DNA from 2 places in the Dyella sp. SG562 genome. Region 2 is predicted to be linked to the other one. Evidence: predicted binding sites of a transcription regulator. Region 2 holds the regulator's gene; the other holds the start of a gene.

Region 1 (3,716 bases), on a different contig from region 2:
GACTGGCCCGCCGACCTGGACAGCCTGGTGCTGAGCGGCCGCAATCATCCCAGCGTGCTGTTCTGGAGCATCGGCAACGAAATTCCCGAACAGGGCGCGGCACCGGGCATCGAGACCGCGCGCCGGATGGTGGCCCGCGTGCGCTTGCTCGATGCCACCCGCCCGGTTACCCAGGCCGTCAGCACCGGCGGTCCGGAGAGCGACGGCCAGTTCGCCGTGCTCGACGTGGCGGGGTACAACTATCACGCCCATGAATTCGCCGACGATCACCGGCGCTTTCCCGCGCGCGTGATGTTCACTTCCGAATCCATCTCGAACGATGCGTTCGTCTATTGGCGCAGCGTGGAGACCATGCCCTGGGTGCTGGGCGACTTCGTGTGGACCGCCGTCGACTATCTGGGCGAAACGGGCATCGGCTGGATGGGCTACAGCCAGGACTGGCAGAAGCTCGGGCCTTACCCTTGGCACCTGGCCTATTGCGGCGAGATCGATGCCACCGGGCGCAAGCGGCCGGCGGCGTATTACCGGGAAGTGCTGTGGAAGACCGGCATCGATCCGATCTCCGCGTTCGTCAGGCAACCGCCCGGCACCGAAGACCTGCCCGACCGCCATCTGTTTCCGATCACGCCGCCGCATCTGGACTGGTCGCTGGACGACGTCCATCCAAGCTGGAGCTGGCCGGGACAGGAAGGCAAGCCGCTGGACGTGGTGGTTTATGCCGAGTATCCGGAGGTCGAACTTTTCCTCAACGGCAAAAGCCTGGGGCGCAAGCCGGTCGGCGTGCAGACGGAATACAAGGCGGCCTACCGGGTGCCCTACGCGCCCGGCCGCCTGGTGGCGGTCGGCTATCGCGACGGCCGCGCTGCGGGGCGCTGGGAATTGCGCACCGCGGCCGAGCCCGCGGCGCTGCGGCTGTCGGTGGATCGCGCCCGCCTTCGCGCCGACGGCCAGGACCTGGCCTACGTCACGGCGGAATTGATCGACGCCGAGGGCGTGCCGGTCTATGCGCCGGACCAGGACCGGCCCATGAACGTGCTCGTCGGCGGCGCCGCGACACTGGCCGGCGTGGGCAATGGCGATCCGCACGATGCCTCCAGCTTCCAGTCCGGCCGGCGGCGCAGTTTTCATGGCCGCATCGTCGCGGCGGTGCGGGCATCCGCGCTGGCGGGCGACGCCACCGTGCACGTGGAGGTGCCGGGACTGCCGGCGCAGGAGGTGCGCATCGGCGTCGTTTCGCCTTAGTGCGCGCCGCGCGGCCTGCTTTGTCTTGTCGCGCGGATCCCGGACCTCAAGGCCATCCATGGCCGGCCGATACCATCCGAGATAAGTTGTGCGCGAGCCGAGGGACCATCGGCCACCGAAGCGCCATCGTTCGGAGAGGTTATGGAATGGATCGCGAGCTTGATGCATGCCGGCACGCTGCTGCTGGTCAATGCCTTGCTGGCCGCGCTGTCCTCGGCCCTGTTCCTGGCCCTGTACATCGCCCGCCCCGGCGCCGGGCGCGAGCCTGGGGTGCTGTTATGGAGCCTCAGCTACGCGGCATTCGCCGCCGGTTTCGGGGTCCTTTTCGCTCCCGCTTTCCATCTCGATTTTCCTGGCCTGGGCCTGGCCGGCAATCTCCTGATCGATGCGGGCACGGTGCTGGCGCTGCTGGCGGCCAACTTCTACCTGGGCTTGTCCAGGCGCGCATTGTGGGTGCTGGCCCCGGTGGCGGTGCTTGCGCTGATCGAAACCGGACTGGTGATCCATGAAGGCGAAAACCTTCGCCACATGGTCATTCTCGGCGGAGCCCTGACCGGCGTCGTTACGGTCGCCACCGGCGTGGCGTTCTGGCAATGCAAGGACCCGGCGCAGCGTCCGGTCGCGCGCCTCGCAGGCCTGTTCCATTTCCTGTGGGCAGCCATGCTGCTGATGCGGATGTCATGGTGGATGGCGCACCCGCAGGTCCTCGCCGGCCCCGACCACACCTCGACCTTCGGCCTGCTCTCCAGGGTCGTGCTTACCTGGGTCATTACGCCCTGCCTGCTGTGGATGCTGACGCGCAAGCTCGACGCGGAATTGATCCGTCATGCCAGCCAGGATCCCCTCACTGGCGTGGCCAACCGGCGCGTCATGTGGGAACAAGGCGAGCAGCGCATGGCGCAATCCCAGCAGCGCAACACTGCCATCGCCGTGCTGATGATCGACGTGGACCGGTTCAAGTCGATCAACGACCGCTGGGGCCACGACGGCGGCGACCAGGTGCTCGTCGCCATCGCCGATGCGCTCAGGCGCAACATCCGCGAGAAGGACATCCTGGCCCGCGTGGGCGGCGAGGAATTCATGGTGCTGCTTCATCAGGCCGAGGAACCGGCGGCGACGGAAGCCGCGGAACGCTTGCGGCGCGCCGTCGAAAGCCAGGCGATCGCGCTGCTGCACGACCAGCCGCTGCAGTGCACGGTCAGCATCGGCTACTGCATCGCCAGGGGCGCCGAGGCGAATTGGCGATCGGTGGTCGTCGCGGCCGATCGGGCGCTCTATGCGGCCAAGCAAGGAGGCCGCAATCGCGTCATGCGCGCCATGGAGGACTCACCCATCCAGCCATTCAGGGGCTGAGACTGCTGCGCATCGCCGGGCTTGCTGCAATCGGCTGGCCGTGCTGCTGATTCCGCCGCCTGCGCGGCTTGCTCGCGCATGGATCGCTATTTTCAAGCGAATGCCTATTAGTAGTGCGCATGCCGATCCTTGAGCGTATTTGTCGTGGCATATCCCTGCCGATACCAGTCCATGGCTGGCTGGTATCGGCTGGCTTTCTCATCTGCGCACGACTAGCCGTCATGGCCATTAATGCGTTCACGTCTGCGCTACATGCTGCGAGCACATTGATCGCCATTTTCAAACGGATGTATATCGGCGGAGCTGCGCGTTTCCCGCAGCGGTCAACTGATGAGTCGACGACGGTTGTACGACGCGATCTACAGATTTTTATTTAGCGGTCTCTCTGAATCGGCGCATCGATTGACAGTCACATCTTGTCGGTAGATATTCGATCGCTATACCCGAGCACAACCGGGTTTGTGGAAGCGCCCACCGATTTCATATTTTCGTCACGCTGGCTACAGCGTTTTTGATTTGATCGCGGCAAACGGTGCGGGGAGAAGGATTCTCATGAGCAACCCATTCGATGACGACAAGGGCATCTTCCTGGTGCTCGTCAACGACGAAGGCCAGCATTCGCTCTGGCCCGATTTCGCGGCGATTCCGGCGGGCTGGACGACGGCTTTCGGGCCGGCAGCGCGAGCAGACTGCATGGATTATGTAGACCGGAGCTGGACCGACATGCGGCCCAGGAGCCTCATCGCGGCGATGGAACATCCACCCGCTTAGGCAAACGCAACTGGACGCCGACACCAGCGACGCGTCGGCATACCGATTGAACCAAACCTGCCCGTTCAAGGGCGACCAGAGGTTCATGGGCCATGGAAGGGTTCCCGCTCGATGGCGCTTACATTGACGTGCCGGAGGCCACGCAAGCGGGCCTTCCCGACGTCGGTTTTGCCGCGCTGTTCGAGCGGCAGGTCGACCTGACTCCGCATGCCACTGCGCTGGTCTTTGGCGATGCCCGGCTGAGCTATGCCGAACTGGATGCGCGCGCCAACCAGCTGGCCATATGGTTGTCCGCAAAAGGCATTCGACCAGAGGATATCGTCGCCATAGCGCTGCCGCGATCGTTCGAA
Region 2 (3,716 bases):
TTTTCGAATTCGGCGTCGTCGATCGTCTCGGACGCCGGCGGCTGCACCGGTGCGCCCGGCGCGCCGCCCATGCCGTAGAGACTGTCGAGCAGCGCCTCGAATTCGCTGTCGTCGATGGTGCCGCCCTCTTCCGCCGCCGGCGCGGGTGCCGGCACGGGGGCGGGCGCCGGAGCCGGCGCTCGTGCCGCATGCGGCTGCAGCCGCACCAGCAGCGCCGCGGGCGCCACCGGCATGTCGCCGGACGCGGCGAGCGCGGCCATCATCGCGTTGACCAGGTCCAGCGCTTCCAGCAATGCGTCCATCCGCGCCGCATCGATCAGCACGTGGCCGGCGCGCGCTTCGTTGAGCAGGTCCTCGGCGTGATGGCACAGCTGCACCATCGGGTCGATGCCGAGGAAGCCCGCGCCGCCTTTCACCGTGTGGAAGGCGCGGAACACCGCATTGAGCAGTTCGGCGTCGCGCGGCGCCTCCTCCAGCGCCACCAGCTGTTCGCCCAGGCGCTGCACCAGTTCCCCGGCCTCGACCAGGAAATCGTCGCGCAGCTCGCTGTCGAGTGACGGATCCATCGGAACCCCGCGCTCAGAAACCGAATTCGCTGAGCAGACGGTCCGCCTCGTCCTGGCTGTTCACCTTGGCCGCGGCCACCGGCGCTTCGCCGCCGGCCAGCGCGCCGGTGAGGCGCACCAGTTCCAGCAGCGAGGACTCCACGCTGCCGATAAAGGTGGACACTTTCTTGATGCGCTGGCCGGACAGGTCCTGCCACGACTGAGCCATCACCATGTCCGACAGCCCTTCGCGGCACTGCCCGGCAAACTGCCGCGCCTGCGTCGCCAGCTCCGCCGCTTCGCCACCGCCGGCCAGCACGGCATCGGCGCTGCTTTCCAGCGCGCTGGCCTGCGGGCGCATGCGCTCGGCGAAATCGATGCTGCGATGGGCGGCCTTGGCGCTCATCTCCAGCACGTCGTGCAGATGCTGGCGCGCGTCGGCCACGCTGCCGGGCACGCCTTCCTGGGCCAGCTCGCCGCCGAGGCGGCGCACGGCTTCGTGCAGGTCGCGGGCCAAGAGGCCCAGCGCGCGGAACAGGTGCTGCTCGCGCTGGCGCACCATGGTGTCCAGCGCCATCTCGAAGGCGGCGCCGTCGGGGCTGGCCAGCAGCTCCTGCACTTCCTGCGGCAACGCCGCGCTCATGGGGGTAATCATCACGGCGCTCATGCGCTTGCTCCTTGCGCGGCGAGCCGCTCGAAGATCTTGTCCAGCTTTTCCTTCAGCGTGACCGCGGTGAAGGGCTTGACGATGTAACCGTTCACGCCGGCCTGGGCGGCGGCGATGATCTGGTCGCGGTTGTTCTCGGCGGTGACCATCAGCACCGGCAGGCCTTTCAGCGCGGGCTCGGCGCGGATCGCGCGCAGCAGGTCGATGCCGGTCATGTTCGGCATGTTCCAGTCGGTCACCACCATGTCGAACGACTGCTGCTTGAGCACCGCCATGGCATTGACGCCGTCGTCGGCTTCCTGGATCAGCGCATTGGTGAAGCCCAGCTCCACCAGCAGGTTGCGCACGATGCGCCGCATGGTGGAGAAGTCGTCCACCACGAGGATTTTCATGTTCTTGTCCAACGTCGGCTCCAGGGGTCCTAGTGGGGTTTGAGGGGTGTGGTTCGGAGCTCAGCGCGTCGCCGCGGCCGCGGACTTCGTGCCGCCGCGGCGCCCGCCGCCGGCGCCCTTGGCGTCTTCGGCTTCGCGCCAACCGGTCATCCGCGCCCGCAACCGGATCAGCGCCTGCCCATGGATCTGGCACACCCGCGATTCCGTCACGCCGAGCACGGCGCCGATCTCCTTCAAATTCAGTTCCTGCTCGTAGTACAGCGACATCACCAGCTGCTCGCGCTCCGGCAACCCGCCGATCGCTTCCACCAGCGCCCCGCGCATGCCTTCCTGCTCGAAGCGGTCCTGCGGCCCCAGGCCTTCCTGGTCGGCCACGTCGAGCGCGGCGCCGTCCTCGTCGTCCTCCGGCGCGGAGAGGCTGAGCAGGCGCGCGCTGGCCGCGTCGGCCAGGATCTGGTGGTACTCCTGCGCGTCGATGCCCAGCCGCCGGATGACCTCGGCGTCGGTGGCGTCGGCGCCCGTTTCGTTCTCGATCTGGCGCACCACCTCCGACACTTCGCGCAACTTGCGGTGCACCGAGCGCGGCGTCCAATCGGTCTTGCGCAGCTCGTCCAGCATGGCGCCGCGGATGCGGATGCCCGCATAGGTCTCGAAGCTGGCCATGCGGTCGGTCGCATAGTTCCGCGCCGCTTCCAGCAGGCCGATCATGCCGGCCTGCACCAGGTCGTCCACGTCCACGCTGGGCGGCAGCCGGCCCATCAGGTGATAGGCGATACGGCGCACCAGCGGAGCGTGCCGGCGCACCATCTCCTCCGTGCTTTCGCGTTGCAGTTGCAGATATTCGGAAGCCACGCTCATCTCACACCCCCCTCGCGTACCGGGTCCGGCGCCATGGCGACCTGCCCTCCAAAAAAGGCGATGCGGTCGCGACCCGTGCGCAGGGGTTCTCCCCATGTATCGACCGCACCCGCCATTTGCTTGAATCCCCGTGCGGACCGGCTGGCCGGCCACAGATCCACCACCGCGCCCTGGCGGCGGATGGCCTGGCGCAGGTGTTCGTCGTAAGGAACCGCGCCCATGAAATCCAGCGCCACGTCCAGAAACCGGTCGCACACGCGGGCCAGCTTCTCGTACAGCTGCCGCGCCTCGCCGGCGTGGCGCACCATGTTGGCCACCACGTGGAAGCGCCGTACGCAGAAGTCGCGGCTGAGCACCTTGGTCAGCGCGTAGGCGTCGGTGAGCGAGGCCGGCTCGTCGCAGACCACCAGCACCACGTCGTCGGCCGCCGCGGCGAACATCACCACGTTGTCGGCCACGCCGGCGGCGGTGTCCACGATCAGGAATTCCGGCGGATCGGGCAGTTCGTCGAAGGCGCGGATCACCGCGGCGTGCTCGCGCGTATCCAGCTGGGCCAGGCGGCGCGCGCCGGAGCCGGCCGGGATCACCTTCAGCCCGTGCGGCGCCGGCAGCATCAATTCGCCGAGCGAGCAGCTGCCGTCCAGCAGGTGGCCGATATGCCGCGACGGCTGCAGGCCGAGCAGCACGTCCAGGTTGGCCAGGCCCAGGTCCGCATCCAGCAGCGCCACCTCGCGCCCGGCCATGGCCAGCGACATGCCGAGGTTCACCGCCACGGTGGACTTGCCCACGCCGCCCTTGCCGCCGGCCACGGCGATCGCGCGGCAGCGGCGCGGCGGAGCGGCGGGCAGCGAATGGCCCGCGCCTGCGGAGAGCGGGCGCACGTCATCGTTGCCGGAAGAATGAAAAGCCGAGAACAGATTGCTCAGGCCCCAGGCCTGGTCCATCGCCAGCGTGGTCATCGTGCACCCGCCACGGCCAGGCCGAAGCGCTCGGCCATATAGCCTTCGTCCACCGCCGGCGCATTGCCCTTGAGCACCTGCGCGGCGCGGCAGACCAGCACGCGCGCATCGGCGGTGGCGAGGTCTTCGGGCACGCGCTGGCCGTCGGTGGTGTAGTCCAGCGGCAGCCGGTGGCGGATCAGCGCGGACAGCGCGCCGCCCAGGCTGGGCGCTTCGTCGAGCTTGGTGAGGATGCACGCCTGCGGCTGCTGCGGCAGGAAGGCGCGCACCATGTCGTCGATCGCCTGTGCCTGCG

The links. The regulator FliA, encoded in region 2, starts transcription of late flagellar genes. The targets are predictions, from matches to a motif close to TAAAGTTTNNCNNNCNNNGGCCGATAA.
Region 1: a site for FliA is predicted at 1,289-1,315, ahead of FHW84_RS17895 (GGDEF domain-containing protein). Genes of this name have one in related genera too.

The regions. Positions count from the first base shown of each region.
Region 1 is NZ_JAAOYS010000010.1:147,334-151,049, forward strand. It holds gene FHW84_RS17890 (DUF4982 domain-containing protein) at 1-1,242, shown strand, start outside; gene FHW84_RS17895 (GGDEF domain-containing protein) at 1,405-2,595, shown strand; gene FHW84_RS17900 (MbtH family protein) at 3,148-3,366, shown strand; gene FHW84_RS17905 (amino acid adenylation domain-containing protein) at 3,459-3,716, shown strand, end outside.
Region 2 is NZ_JAAOYS010000007.1:218,549-222,264, reverse strand. It holds gene FHW84_RS14720 (chemotaxis protein CheA) at 1-566, opposite strand, end outside; gene FHW84_RS14715 (protein phosphatase CheZ) at 580-1,212, opposite strand; gene cheY (chemotaxis response regulator CheY) at 1,209-1,616, opposite strand; gene FHW84_RS14705 (RNA polymerase sigma factor FliA) at 1,665-2,462, opposite strand; gene FHW84_RS14700 (MinD/ParA family protein) at 2,459-3,421, opposite strand; gene flhF (flagellar biosynthesis protein FlhF) at 3,418-3,716, opposite strand, start outside.